3 regions of the Rhodoferax sp. EU05-FHT12H12 genome follow, and region 2 is predicted to be linked to each of the others. Evidence: predicted binding sites of a transcription regulator. Region 2 holds the regulator's gene; each other region holds the start of a gene.
The links. Region 2 encodes sigma-54, which starts transcription at its own class of promoters, with help from an activator protein. Its sites were predicted from a motif close to TGGCANGNAANCTGCTTT; they were not measured.
Positions count from the first base shown of each region.

Region 1 (4,749 bases), on a different contig from region 2:
GCCTTGGTGCACCGCCGTACTGGGTAACGAACTGGGCCGCTTCGCGCCCGGCATCCAGGACCAAAAAGTCATGCTGCGCGTGGCCCACCACCTGCTGCTCTCGCACGGCCTGGCCTTGCAGGCCATGCGCGCTGCGGGCGTGAAAACACCGCTGGGCATTGTGCTGAACCAGTCGCCCGCCACCCCGGCCACCAACAGCGCAGCCGACGTGGCCCTGGCCGCCAAGGAATACGCCATGTTTGTGCGCTGGTACATGGACCCGCTGTTCAAAAAGGCCTACCCCGAAGGCGCCAACCTGCCGGTGTGCGACGTGGTGCAGGCCGGCGACATGGACACCATCGCCCAGCCCATGGACTTCCTGGGCATCAATTACTACACCCGCATCTGGAGCTCGGCTGCCACACCGCCGATGCCCGCCCCCAACGCCGATGGTGTGTCTGACATGGGCTGGGAGAACTACGCCCAGGGCCTGACCGATTTGCTGGTGGGCATCCACAGCAACTACACCCTGCCCCCCATCTTCATCACCGAAAACGGCTTTGCATCGCCTGACGCGGTGGTGGACGGCAAGGTGGTTGACCCACGCCGCATTGACTACATGCGCACCCACCTTCAAGCCCTGTTGGCGGCCATGGCTGCAGGCGTGAACGTACAAGGCTTCTTCTACTGGAGCCTGATGGACAACTTTGAGTGGGATTCGGGCTACGACAAACGTTTTGGCCTGTTCCATGTGGACTACGCCACCCAGGTGCGTACCGCCAAAGACAGCGCCCACTGGTACCGCGCACTCATCGCGCAACACCGCGCCACATAAGGGTTTCAGCGCAGAGCCACCCCCGAACGTGGGGGCCTAGGTGGTGGGCAGGGCCCGTGTGGTCTGGCGCACCACCAGCTCCAGCGGCGGCACCTGCACCGCCTCGCTGGGGTAGCCCATCATCTCCAGCAAGGTGTGGGCCGCGTACAGGCCCACCTCGTACACCGGCTGGCGCACGCTGGTCAGTGGTGGTGTCATGTAGTTGCACATGGGCAGGTCATCAAAGCCCACCAACGACACGTCTTCGGGCACCCGGATGCCACGCTGGTACAGCGCCAGCCGCGCCCCCAGGGCCGACTCATCGTTGGCGCAAAAAATGGCGGTGAACGACTCGCCGCTGTCCAGCAGCTTTTGGGCGGCCAGGTAGCCCCCCTTGTCGGTGAAGTTACCGCGCACCACGCAGCGCGGGTTGGGCGTCACACCCGCCTCCTCGTGCGCCTGCAGGTAGCCCAGGTAGCGCTGGTGCGCATCGGGCCGGTTGTCCACCCCTGCCAGGTGCGCAATGCGGGTGTGGCCCAGCGCCAGCAGGTGCTTGGTGGCCAGGTAGCCCCCGTATTTTTGGTCCAGATCGATGGAGCGCACATTCGGCCCCTCCAGCTTGCGCTCGGTGATCACCACCGGCTGCTGCTGCGCCACGGCCAGCACCTCGCTGTCGGCAATGTTGCCGGTCAAGATGATCACGCCGTCCACGCGGCGCGAAGTCAGAAGCTTCAGGCTGGCCGCATCGGCCTCGGCGTTCCAGTGGCCACTCACGATGATGGACGAATGACCGCTCTCGGTCAGCCCCATCTCGATGCCCTTGAGCGCGCGCGAGTAAAACTGGCTCTCGATGGCCTGCGTGAGCACACCCACCGTCATGGTGATGCCGGTTTTCAGGCTGCGCGCAAACAAATTGGGTTTGAAGTTGAGGCGACGGATGGCCGCTTCCACCGCCTCGCGCTTTTCAGGCGCCACCTTGGCGGTGCCGTTCAGGATGCGCGATACCGTACTGGCTGACACCCCTGCCGCACGGGCCACATCGATCAGGGTGACTGGCTCGGACGCGACGAGGGGGAGATCGGAAGGGGAAGGCATATACCCCACCGAGTTTATGCGAAGCGCCTGCGCCAAGGCAGGCCCGCCTCAGTTGGCAAAGGCAGCAATACCGGTTTGCGCCCGGCCCAAAATCAGCGCGTGGATGTCGTGCGTGCCCTCGTAGGTGTTCACCACCTCCAGGTTCACCAAATGGCGGGCCACACCAAACTCGTCGCTGATGCCGTTGCCGCCCATCATGTCGCGCGCCAGGCGGGCAATGTCCAGCGCCTTGCCGCAGCTGTTGCGCTTGAGGATGGAGGTGATCTCCACCGACGCCGTGCCTTCGTCTTTCATGCGCCCCAGGCGCAGACAGCCCTGCAGGCCCAGTGCAATTTCGGCTTGCATGTCGGCCAGCTTTTTCTGGATGAGCTGGTTGGCGGCCAGCGGGCGACCAAACTGTTTGCGGTCCAGCGTGTACTGGCGCGAGCGCAGCCAGCAGTCCTCGGCCGCGCCCAGCGCACCCCAGGCGATGCCGTAACGGGCGCTGTTCAAACAGGTAAACGGGCCTTTGAGGCCTTGTACTTCGGGGAAGGCGTTGTCTTCAGGGCAGAACACGCCGTCCATGACGATCTCGCCGGTAATGCTCGCGCGCAAGCCCACCTTGCCGTGGATGGCGGGGGCTGAGAGGCCAGGCATGCCCTTCTCCAGCACAAAGCCGCGGATGGGGCCGACCTTGCCACCTTCGCTCACTTCCTTGGCCCAGACCACAAACACATCGGCGATGGGGCTGTTGCTGATCCACATCTTGCTGCCGCTGAGTTTGTAGCCACCCGCCACCTTGTGGGCGCGTGTGGCCATGCTGCCAGGGTCGGAGCCATGGTCGGGTTCGGTCAGGCCAAAACAGCCAATGAATTCACCGGTAGCCAGCTTGGGCAGGTACTTTTGTTTTTGTGCCTCGGTCCCAAATTCAAAAATGGGCACCATCACCAGGCTGCTCTGCACACTCATCATGCTGCGGTAGCCGCTGTCTACGCGCTCCACTTCGCGCGCAATCAGGCCGTAGGCCACGTAGTTCAGGCCCGGGCCACCGTACTGCTCGGGAATCGTCGGGCCCAGCAAACCCAAGGCGCCCATCTCGCGAAAGATCGCGGGATCCGTGCTGCCGTCGCGGAAGGCCTGGGTCACGCGCGGCAGCAGCTTGTCCTGGCAGTAGGCCGCCGCAGCGTCCCGCACCATGCGTTCGTCGTCGCTGAGCTGGCTGTCCAGCAGAAAAGGGTCTTGCCAGTTGAAGGCGGCGTGCGGCATGCGGGGGCTCCAGGCGGTGATCGAGGACGCTATGGTAGCCCGCAGGCCGGGTTCGCACAATCAAGGTTTTTGCACCCATATATGCGTTTTACGCACTTTTAATCCGTAACATGCACAACAGTCGTTGGCATGCATCTGGTTAATCTTGCGATTCACGCATGCCTATGCCATAGTGTGTTTTTGTTTGGGGGCTTCTTGCCATGGGCAACACCACATCCACCACCGCGTCCGCCGTGCGTCCGCCGGTGACCATTTTCGGGCCCGACTTTCCCTTCGCGTTTGACGACTGGATTGCCCACCCTGCAGGCCTGGGCACCTTGCCCGCCCATCGCCTGGGCGAAGAGGTGGCCATTGTGGGCGCTGGCATGGCGGGCATGGTGGCGGCCTATGAGCTCATGAAACTGGGCCTCAAGCCCGTCATTTACGAGGCCTCCAAAATGGGCGGCCGCCTGCGCTCGCAAGTGTTTGAAGGCACCCAAGCCACCGTGGCCGAGCTGGGCGGCATGCGCTTCCCCGTGTCGGGCACGGCGTTTTACCACTACGTGAATCAACTGGGCCTGCAAACGCGCCCTTTCCCCAACCCGCTGACGCCCGCCTCGGGCAGCACGGTGATTGATTTGGAGGGCGAGACGCACTACGCGCAGTCGCTGGCCGACCTGCCCGCCGTGTTCCGCGAGGTGGCCGAGGCCTGGGCCCAGGCGCTGGAAGACGAAGCGCGCTTTACCGACATGCAAGACGCCATTCGCACGCGCGATGTGCCCACGCTCAAACGCCTGTGGAACACGCTGGTGCCGCTGTGGGACGACCGCACGTTTTACGACTTCATTGCCAGCTCCCAGGCGTTCTCCAAGCTGTCGTTCCGCCACCGCGAGATCTTTGGCCAGGTGGGCTTTGGCACGGGGGGTTGGGACTCGGACTTTCCCAACTCCATGCTCGAAATCTTGCGCGTGGTGTTGACAAACTGCGATGACGAACAGCGCCTCATTGTCGGCGGGGCCGACCAGGTGCCACACGGGCTGTGGCGCCACGCACCTGCGCAGCCCGTGCATTGGCCCCAGGGCACCACGCTGCAAAGCCTGCACGCTGGCGCCACACGCGCCGGTGTAGCGTCCATCGCGCGCGCCGCCGATGGACGCCTGGCCGTGACCGACTGCTGGGGCGACACGCGCCCCTACAGCGCGGTGCTGACCACCTGCCAGAGCTGGCTGCTGACCACACAAATTGCGGTCGAAGAATCGCTGTTCTCGCAAAAGATGTGGATGGCGCTGGACCGCACGCGCTACATGCAGTCCAGCAAAACCTTTGTGATGGTGGACCGCCCGTTCTGGAAAGACAAAGACCCCGAGACTGGCCGCGATGTGATGAGCATGACGCTGACCGACCGGCTGACGCGCGGCACCTACCTGTTTGACAACGGGCCGGACCAGCCAGCGGTGATCTGCCTGTCCTATGCCTGGATGGGTGATGCACTCAAGATGCTGCCGCAGTCGCCCGAAAAGCGCGTGAAGCTCGCCTTACAGGCGCTCAAGAAGATCTATCCCAAGGTGGACATTGCGAGCCACATCATTGGCGACCCCATTTGTGTGTCGTGGGAGGCCGACCCCTACTTTCTGGGT
Region 1 is NZ_JBYTDI010000006.1:48,929-53,677, reverse strand. It holds gene AC3WS7_RS16150 (GH1 family beta-glucosidase) at 1-814, shown strand, start outside; gene AC3WS7_RS16145 (LacI family DNA-binding transcriptional regulator) at 851-1,888, opposite strand; gene AC3WS7_RS16140 (acyl-CoA dehydrogenase) at 1,937-3,133, opposite strand; gene AC3WS7_RS16135 (flavin monoamine oxidase family protein) at 3,334-4,749, shown strand, end outside.
Region 1: a site for sigma-54 is predicted at 3,259-3,276, ahead of AC3WS7_RS16135 (flavin monoamine oxidase family protein). Genes of this name have one in related genera too.

Region 2 (4,749 bases):
GGCAAAGTTCAGCGAGGTCAACGGGCTGTGCTGCGCCGTCACTTCGACCTTGATGCTTTCCTTGGGTGTGAACCACTGCTCCCACGGCACCTGCAGACCGGCGCGGTACAGGTCTTGTTCGCTGCGGTATTCGGTGTACGACACCAGCACCAGCACGCGCTGCGCCAGGCGGCTGTAAAGGTTGAGCAACATGGCGTGCGCAAACGAGGTGCGCACGGCCACACCACCGCGCTGCTTGGTCACGCAGCCGGGCGGCAGGCCGGTGATTTGCAAAATCTCCGGCGCCAGGTACTCCTCCACGCCAGCGGCACAGGGGAGAAAAAGGGTCAGTTGGTTCATAGCGCTTTGCGGAGTGAGGCGGGGGCAATCTTCAGGCCCTCGCGGTATTTGGCCACGGTGCGCCGGGCGCATTCGATACCCTGCTCTTTGAGCATGTCAGAGATCTGGTTGTCACTCAAGGGCTTCTTGCTGCTCTCGGAGGCAATGAACTGCTTGATGAGCGCGCGTACCGCGGTGCTGGAGGCATTGCCGCCGCTCTCGGTGCCCAGGCCCGAGCCGAAGAAGTACTTGAGCTCGAAGGTGCCAAACGGGGTGGCCATGTACTTGGCGGTGGTCACGCGGCTGATGGTGGATTCGTGCAGGCCCAGTTCGTCGGCAATCTCGCGCAGCACCAGGGGGCGCATGGCCAACTCGCCGTGGGTGAAAAAGTTTTTCTGCCGCTCCACAATGGCCGTACTCACGCGCAGGATGGTGTCAAAGCGCTGCTGGATGTTCTTGATGAACCAGCGCGCCTCTTGGAGGCGCTGCTGCAGCGCCGCGTGGCCTGCACCGTCACGGCCACCGCGGTGGTTGCGCAGCACGTTGGCATAAATGTCGTGCACCTTCAGGCGCGGCATGACCTCGGGGTTGAGCTGTACGCGGAACTTGGGCGTGCCACCGACCTTGCCAATCGCCACCACCAACACGTCGGGCACCACGATGTTGCGCTCCACGTCCACAAAGCGGCGTCCGGGCTTGGGCTCCAGCCGTGCGATCAGCGCAATCGCTTCGCGCACCAGCGCATCGCTGCCCACACCCATTTGCACCAGGCGCTTGATGTCGCGTCGGGCCAGCAGGTCCATCGGTTTGTTGCAAATGCCCAGGGCCACCTGCAGCACCTCGGTCCGGTCGACCTCCCCCTCCTCATCCGCGAGTTGCAGCAGGTGCGCCACTTGCAGGCGCAAGCACTCGCCCAGGTCGCGCGCGCCCACGCCCACGGGTTCCAGGCTGTGCAGCAGACCCAGCGCCACGGTGAAGTGGTGCACCAGGTCTTGCAGCTGCTCTTCATCGCCGGGGTTCAGGCTGCGCGCCAGTTCTTCCAGCGGGTCTTCCAGATAGCCATCGTCGTTGAGCGATTCGATGAGAAAACGCAGCGCCGCCGCATCGGTGGCCGTGGTGCGCAGGCTCAGGGCCTGGCGGTGCAAAAAGGCCTGCAGTGATTCGGCGGAACGTGCCAGCTCGGTGGCGTCTTTCTCTTCATCGTCACCCAGGTTGTTGGCCTTGGCCTTGGCGTCCACGCCCCACTCGCCGTCATCGGGCGTCATTTCGGTGGTGCCGTCCCCCTCCCAGTTGGGCTCGTCGCTGCTGCTCAGCGGTGTGGATTCCTCATCATTTGTGCTGCTAGCGCTCGTGGATGTTGCGTAGTCAGCTACAGAATTAGGAGCATAGTCCGCCTCACCGCTCTCGGACAGGCGATCGCCTTCACTGACGGTGGCGTCGGCGGCGTTGAGGCCGAAGTCCTCGCGCTCGGCCCGGTCCTCGGTCAGCTCCAGAAACGGGTTTTCGTCCAGCATCTGCTCCACCTCCTGGCTCAGCTCCAGCGTGGAGAGCTGTAGCAGACGGATGGACTGCTGCAACTGGGGCGTGAGCGCCAGGTGTTGGGAGACGCGTAGTGAAAGACCTTGTTTCATCTACATCTTGAAGTGTTCGCCCAGGTACACCCGGCGTACATCGGCGTTGTTCACGATCTCGGAGGGGGTGCCCTGCGCCAGCACATGGCCGTCGCTGATGATGTAGGCGTGGTCGCAAATGCCCAGGGTCTCGCGCACATTGTGGTCGGTGATCAGCACCCCAATGCCGCGGCCCTTGAGGAAGTTGATGATGCGCTGGATCTCGATCACGGCAATCGGGTCGATACCGGCAAAGGGCTCGTCCAGCAAGATGAAGCGAGGCCGCGTGGCCAATGCGCGCGCAATCTCGACCCGGCGCCGTTCGCCACCCGACAAGGCCAGCGAAGGCGACTCGCGCAGGTGCTCCACGCGCAAGTCCTGCAACAGCGCGGTCAGGCGCGACTCAATTTCGGCCGACTTCAGCGGGTTGCCCGCCTCGTCGCGCTGCAACTCCAGCACGGCGCGCACGTTGTCTTCCACATTCAGCTTACGGAATATCGAGGCCTCTTGCGGCAGGTACCCCAGCCCCAGGCGCGCGCGGCGGTGGATGGGCATGTGCTCAATGGACTGGCCATCGATGGTGATGTCACCTGCGCTGGCGCGCAGCAGACCCACGATCATGTAGAACGAGGTGGTTTTGCCCGCGCCGTTGGGGCCCAACAGCCCCACCACCTCCCCCGTGCGCACGGCCAGCGATACGTCCTTGACCACCTGACGTTTGCCATAGGACTTTTGCAAATGCCGGGCTTCCAGCCGCCCGGTGCTGGTGTCCGGGGCTTCTTGGGTGGGCGCGCTCACTGGGCGGCTTTCTCAAGTTGCGGCGTGGCGCGCAAGGTGGGGCTGGCTTGGGGCACGGCGGGCGCCGCAGCGTCGGGTTTGGGCGTCAGCATGGCCCGCACCCGGCCTGCGGGGGCGGTGGCGCTCTTGGGCGCACCGTCCACGGTGAAGCGGTCGCTGAGGTTTTCGTACAGGATGCTGGCGCCCGTCACCTCGTCGGCCAGGGTGGCACCACGCAGTCGGCGCAACTGGGCTTTTTTGATGAAGCGCACGGTGTCGGCGCGGCCGTCGTACTCAATGGTTTCACCGTCGCCCTCAATAAATTCGTCCAAGCCATCGCGCTTCTGACGGAAGAATGCCGGGGTGGCCGCAGAACCGGTGACCAGGCCAAACTGGTAGCCATCGGGGTCCTGGCGCACTTCGAGCTGGGCACCACGGATGACGATGCTGCCCTTGGTCAGCACCACGTTGCCGGTGAAGACGCTGACCTGCTTGAGGTCGTCGTAGCGCAGGGCATCTGCTTCCACGTTCATGGGCTTGTTGCGGTCGGCTTTTTCGGCCCAGGCGTGACCCGCCACACCGGCCATCACCAGCCACAAAGACACCGACAAAAGGGTATTTTTCATAAAGGCACGAAACTTGCTCGAAAAGCGCTTCGGCCATTGTACCGAGCGCTTTGCGCATTTCGCGCCCTGGCGGGTTCAGCCGTCGGCGTTAATTTTGGTGGTCAGCGCCTGCAGCACCTCGGCAGCGCGGTCATTCTCCACCTGGCAGGTGCCCGCGTTGGCATGGCCGCCCCCGCCGTAGCCCAGCATCAGCTCGCCAATATTGGTCTTGGACGTGCGGTTGGTGATGGACTTGCCGGTGGCAAACACGGTGTTTTGCTTCTGCAGGCCCCACAACACGTGGATGGAGATATTGGTCTGGGGGAACAGCGCGTAGACCATGAAGCGGTTCACCGCAAAGATGGTGTCTTCGTTGCGCAGGTCCAGCACCAGCAGATTGCCATGCACCGTGGAACAGCGCAGCAGCTGCTCCTTGGCCTTGGCCGCGTGCTCAAAGTACAGATCCACGCGCTCCACCACATCGGGCAGCTGCAGGATTTCGTCGATGCCGTGGTTTCGGCAGTACTGGATCAAGTCCATCATCAACTGGTAGTTGCTGACGCGGAACTCCCGGAAACGGCCCAGGCCGGTACGCGAATCCATCAGGTAGTTCAGCAGCACCCAGCCTGTGGGGGCCATGATTTCGTCGTGGCTGAAGCGGGCCGAGTCGCCCTTGTCCACCGCTTCCATCATGTCGTGAAAGCGTGCCGGGAAACGGTTGGCACCGCCATAGTGGTCAAACACCACGCGCGCGGCCGAATCCGCGTGGGGCAAGATGATGTGATTGGGGCGCTCGCCGGTGTTGCGCACCGTTTCTGACTCGTGGTGGTCAAACGCCAGGTGCACGCCCGGCACGTAAGGCAGGTTGGTGGTGATGTCGCGGTCGGACACCTCCACCTTGCCGTCCTGCATGTCCTTGGGGTGGACGAACTTGATGTCGTCGATCAGGTCCAGCTCGTTGAGCAGCACCGCACATACCAGTCCATCAAAATCGCTGCGGGTGACAAGCCGAAATTTCTGCTGCGCCATGGGAACGGTCTCCACAAAGGTTGGGGGGCCAAACCATTCTAGCCCCGGCCCTTGGAGGCCGGCACCCCACCCGCGGCAAAACCAGCAACAAAACCCGGCGGATTAACGCCCTGCGCGGACGTCGGCAACCAGCGTGTCCACCACCTGCAAGGCCCGCTGCATATTGCCAGCCATGGAGCCATCGGTGTAGTAACGCCCTGCCACACCCAGCGCAGGCACACCCTCCACCTTGTAGGCGTTTTGCAACTGCGTGGCCTTGGTCACCTTGGTCACCACGGTGAAGGAGTTGTACTGCTGCACAAACTTGGCCTTGTCCACGCCCTGCTGACCCACCCACTCCAGAATCGCCTCGCCGCTGGCAAGGTTCTTCTTTTCGACGTGGATGGCGGCGAACACTTTGGCGTGCAGTT
Region 2 is NZ_JBYTDI010000010.1:18,015-22,763, reverse strand. It holds gene AC3WS7_RS18160 (THUMP domain-containing class I SAM-dependent RNA methyltransferase) at 1-339, opposite strand, end outside; gene rpoN (RNA polymerase factor sigma-54) at 336-1,949, opposite strand; gene lptB (LPS export ABC transporter ATP-binding protein) at 1,950-2,726, opposite strand; gene lptA (lipopolysaccharide transport periplasmic protein LptA) at 2,723-3,331, opposite strand; gene AC3WS7_RS18140 (exopolyphosphatase) at 3,407-4,339, opposite strand; gene AC3WS7_RS18135 (thiol:disulfide interchange protein DsbA/DsbL) at 4,442-4,749, opposite strand, start outside.

Region 3 (4,749 bases), on a different contig from region 2:
CCCTGCTGCAAGGGCTGCAGGCCTATATGGGCGCGTGATGTCGCGCGCCGTCTGCGCGGGCTGCTTGCGCCCGCAAGCTACCTGTATCTGCCGCTTCGTCACCCCCACCGCCACTGCCTGCGAGGTGCTGATCCTGCAGCACCCGCTGGAAGCGCACCACGCCAAGAACAGCGCGCGCCTGCTGCACCTGAGCCTGCCTGGTAGCCGCCTGGTGGTGGGCGAGGCGTTTGACGAAGCCACGCTGCAGGCGCTGATGCCGGATGACAAGACCACCGTGTTGCTGTACCCGCCCACTGCGTTTGAAGGGCACGCCGCGCCCGCAACGCTGGACACTGCACAGCTTGGCAATCTGCAGCGGCTGCGGCTGGTGGTGCTGGACGCCACCTGGCGCAAAAGCCGCAAGATGCTGCACCAAAGCCCCGCGCTGCAGCGCCTGCCACGCCTGGCGTTGGACGAGGTGCCAGATAGTCGCTACGCCATCCGCAAGGCGCACGCGCCGGGGCAGTTGTCTACGCTGGAGGCCACCTGCGCGGCGCTGGCGCAGCTAGAGGGCAACACCGCCCGCTGGCAGCCGCTGCTGGCGGCCTTTGACGGCTTTGTGGCGCAGCAGCGTGTTTTTATGCCAAATTAGCCTCTAACGCCCGTGGATATTGCGCGAGCAGCTCCTGTTTTAGGCGCAATAAGCCTTGCACCTAGGCCTTGCGCATGAACTTGAAGATAAGAATCCAGAAGCTCAGGATCAGGCTGGCCACGGGAAACTGCAGCGCGGTGGGCATGAAGTAAATGACCAGCACGCCCGGACCCCACACGCACCACACGGCAATGATCACCGGCAGGTAGCGCCGGCTCCAAAAGTCACCCGACGCAAAGTAACGCAGGGTGCTGGTGCGAAAGCCCTCGTCCTTCCAGAGGAAGATGGCCACCATAAGAAAGTTGGACACCGGCGAGTAAACAAACTGGTCGAACAGCATTTTCTTGACGATGGTGGCCGCATCGTTGCCGCTGCCAAACAAGGCCACCTGCACCGAATACAGCACATCCACCGAAATGCCAATGAGCCCAAACACCACCGCGGCAAAGGCCATGTCGCGCACGATCGTGGGCGGCACCGGCTGGCGCAGCACGGCCCAGGCCAGCAGCTCGGGCACCAACACTGCGAAGGCAGCGTAGGTGATGAAAGAGCCGGGGTAGCCCCAGGCCTGCTTGAACGCACCCCACTGCGTGAGCCCGCTTTGCACGGCGGGGCTCCAGAGGTAGGCCACCAGCAGCAGCACCAGGCCGCTCCACAGCACCAGCCCCGGCCGCATATTGGCCAACACTGCCGCGCGGACCTGGTGCAGAGCGGTAGGTTTGGGGGGCGCCCCCATCAGGCGGCAACCGCCGTGCGGGCGGCCAGCGCCAGCTCGGCCATCTTCACCGCACCCTCAAAGCTGCGCGCGCCGCCGATGAAGAGGTTCAGGTGGCAAAACACGCTGTCCGCCACACCGTTCACCGCCGCCAACTCACCATCGCGCAGGCCGGCCCAGGCATCGGGCAGGTCCATGCGGGCCGTGAAGGAGCCAGACTCCACCGGCACGGTCTTGATCTGGTACTGGTTGCCATCAGAGTCGGGGTAGATGACAAACATCACCTCGGGCATTTCGTTCACCACCACATGCGTCCAGGGCATGCCGCCCTCTTGCAAGTGCAGCACGCGCCCACCCAGCAGGCGCGGCGCATTGCGCACGGTATCCATGGCGCGCAGCTGCGCCACCTTTTTGCTGATGGCGTGGTCCAGAAACTTGCGGGTGATGGCAATGGCTTCGCGAAAGCGGGTTTCCAGCAGTGCGGCCTTGGCGGTGTGGTCCAGACCCTGTTCTTCCAGCCAATGGGTGTTGAGCTGGGCGATGAGGCTGGAGAGGCCAAAGATGCCGGGCGACACATCGCCCTGACCGGTGTCCACGATGTCGAGGTACTGCACCAGCGAGTGGTCGATGGAACGCACGATTTCGGCCACGGCCGCGTCGTCCAGGCTGTGGCCGGCAACGCTGGCCCAGGCCTTCACATAGGCCGTGCCAAAGGCGGACCACACCAAGCCCGCGCTGGCGTAGCCCACGCCGGGCACGGTGGCGCCATCGACCTCGTGCGCGGGGCGCGCGCCGTCGAAGCCGCGCTGGTGGTGGTCAAAGCGGCCGGTGGCCGCGTCCCAGGTGCCGCCCACGTCGACCACGTAGTCAGCGGCTTCAATCAGCTCTTGCTTGCGGGTACGAATCAGGGTGTGCGATGGGAACACACCCATCAGGATGCCCACGCCAAAGACGTCGTCGGCGTGAAAGGTGCCACTGTGCGTGGCGATGGTGGGGGTTTGGGTCATGGCAGGATTTTATGGACTTGTGCCCCCTGCCGCGGCTATGCTCGTTAAACCCAGGCCATCGGGGAGCACATCGCAGGCTGGCTTGGTTTTTTCTGGCACCACGCGTCTGCGCATATTGCCCGCCTTGTTGCCACAAGCACCAAGGATTGGCATACAAAATGCTTGGGGTTTGCAGGTCAAACTGACTCCCAAGCTGCGCAGAATTTGCGCGAGCAGCTCCTAATTTCATAGCGTTCTTTACCTGGAGAAATTATGTCGATGCACCTCACCTCCCGCCGCCGCGCGTTGGCTCTTGCCGCCGCACTCGCCACCCTGGCCCCCGGTCTGGCACTGGCCCAGGCCAAACTCAAAGTCGCCGGCATCTACACCGTGCCCTTCGAGCAGCAATGGGCCGGCCGCCTGCACCAGGCGCTCAAGGCCGCGGAGGCGCGTGGCGAGATCGAATACAAGGCCAGTGAGAACGTGAGCAATGCCGACTACGAGCGTGTGATGCGCGAATACGCCACCGGCGGCAGCCAGCTCGTCGTGGGTGAGGCCTTTGCCGTGGAAGCCGCCGCACGCAAGGTGGCCAAGGACTTCCCCAAGACCGCCTTCCTGATGGGCTCCAGCGGCAAGCCTGCAGCGCCCAACTTCAGCGTGCTCGACAACTACATCCAGGAGCCGGCCTACCTGTCGGGCATGGTGGCTGGCGGCATGACCAAGAGCAACAAGATTGGCATGGTGGGTGGCTTCCCCATCCCCGAGGTGAACCGCCTGATGAACGCCTTCATGGCGGGCGCCAAAGAGGTCAACCCCAAGGTGGAGTTCAGCGTGAGCTTCATCAACAGCTGGTTTGACCCCCCCAAGGCCAAAGAAGCCGCCTTTGCCATGATCGACAAGGGTGCCGACGTGATGTACGCGGAGCGTTTTGGCGTGAGCGACGCTGCCAAGGAAAAAGGCAAGCTGGCCATTGGCAACGTGATCAACACCCAGGCCCAGTACCCCGACACCGTGGTGGCCTCTGCCCTGTGGCACTTTGAGCCCTCGGCCGACCGCGCCATCAAGTTGATCAAGGACGGCAAGTTCACCGCCGAAGACTACGGCCCGTACTCGATGATGAAGTACAAGGGCTCGTCGCTGGCGCCGCTGGGCACATTTGAGAAAAAGGTGCCTGCCGAGGTGGTGGCCAAAATGAAGGCAAAAGAGAAAGCCATTGTGGATGGCAGCTTCACCGTCAAGGTGGATGACAACCAGCCCAAGTCTTCGAAGTAGCGTGAGCCCCCACGCTTGTCACTGCGTGTACTGCGCTGCCCCCCGAGGGGGCGCGTTTTCCCTTGGGGCGGCCCGGCGGAAAATCATCTCGGTTAGTTCTGCGTGAGCGACCCCGTTCTCGTTCTCTCTGGCATCACCAAGCGCTTTGGGGCGCTGGTGGCCAACGACGCCATCTCGCTGCACCTGGGTGCGGGCGAGGTGCTGGCGCTGCTGGGTGAGAACGGTGCGGGCAAGTCCACGCTGGTGTCGATTTTGTTTGGGCATTACGTGGCCGACAGCGGTCACATCACCGCCTTTGGCCAGCCCCTGCCTGCCGGTGACCCCAAGGCTGCGCTGGCAGCCGGCATTGGCATGGTGCACCAGCACTTCACACTGGCCGACAACCTGAGCGTGCTGGACAACGTGATGATGGGCTCCGAGCCCTGGTGGCAGCCCTTCACCCGCCGCAGCGCCGCGCGCCAGCGCCTGGGCGAGGTAGCGCAGCGTTTTGGCCTGGCGGTGGATGCCGATGCCCTGGTGGGCAGCCTGTCGGTAGGCGCGCGCCAGCGGGTAGAAATCTTGAAGGCGCTGTACCGCGGCGCCCGCATTCTGATTCTGGATGAACCCACCGCGGTGCTGACGCCGCAGGAAAGCGAAGCCCTGTTTGACGTGCTTGCGCAGATGGTGGCGCAGGGTTTGTCCATCATTTTTATCAGCCACAAGCTGGGCGAGGTGCTGCGTGTGTCGCACCGCGTGGCGGTGCTGCGCGGCGGCAAGCTGGTGGCCGAGGCTCCGGCCCAAGGCACCACGCAGAGTCAGCTGGCCCAGTGGATGGTGGGCCACGCCATTGACGCACCGGTGCGCCAACCCAGCCCCAGTGTGGGCGAGGTGGTGTGCAGCCTGGACGGCGTGAGCACCGGCAGCGGCCGCGAAAAGCTGCATGGCGTGAACCTGCAGCTGCGCCGGGGTGAGCTGGTGGCGATTGCCGGTGTGTCTGGCAACGGGCAGGTGGCGCTGGCAGAACTGCTGTGCGGCACACGCCAGGCCACAGCGGGCCAGGCAATGCTGCAGGGCCAGCCCCTGCCTGCCAGCCCCGCCGAGCTGGTAAAACGCGGCGTCGCCCGCATCCCCGAAGACCGGCATGCCGTGGGGGTGGTGGGGGATTT
Region 3 is NZ_JBYTDI010000006.1:30,155-34,903, reverse strand. It holds gene AC3WS7_RS16070 (LysR family transcriptional regulator) at 1-38, shown strand, start outside; gene AC3WS7_RS16065 (tRNA-uridine aminocarboxypropyltransferase) at 38-631, shown strand; gene AC3WS7_RS16060 (hypothetical protein) at 693-1,367, opposite strand; gene AC3WS7_RS16055 (MYG1 family protein) at 1,367-2,353, opposite strand; gene AC3WS7_RS16050 (BMP family protein) at 2,606-3,604, shown strand; gene AC3WS7_RS16045 (ABC transporter ATP-binding protein) at 3,707-4,749, shown strand, end outside.
Region 3: a site for sigma-54 is predicted at 2,501-2,518, ahead of AC3WS7_RS16050 (BMP family protein). Genes of this name have one in related genera too.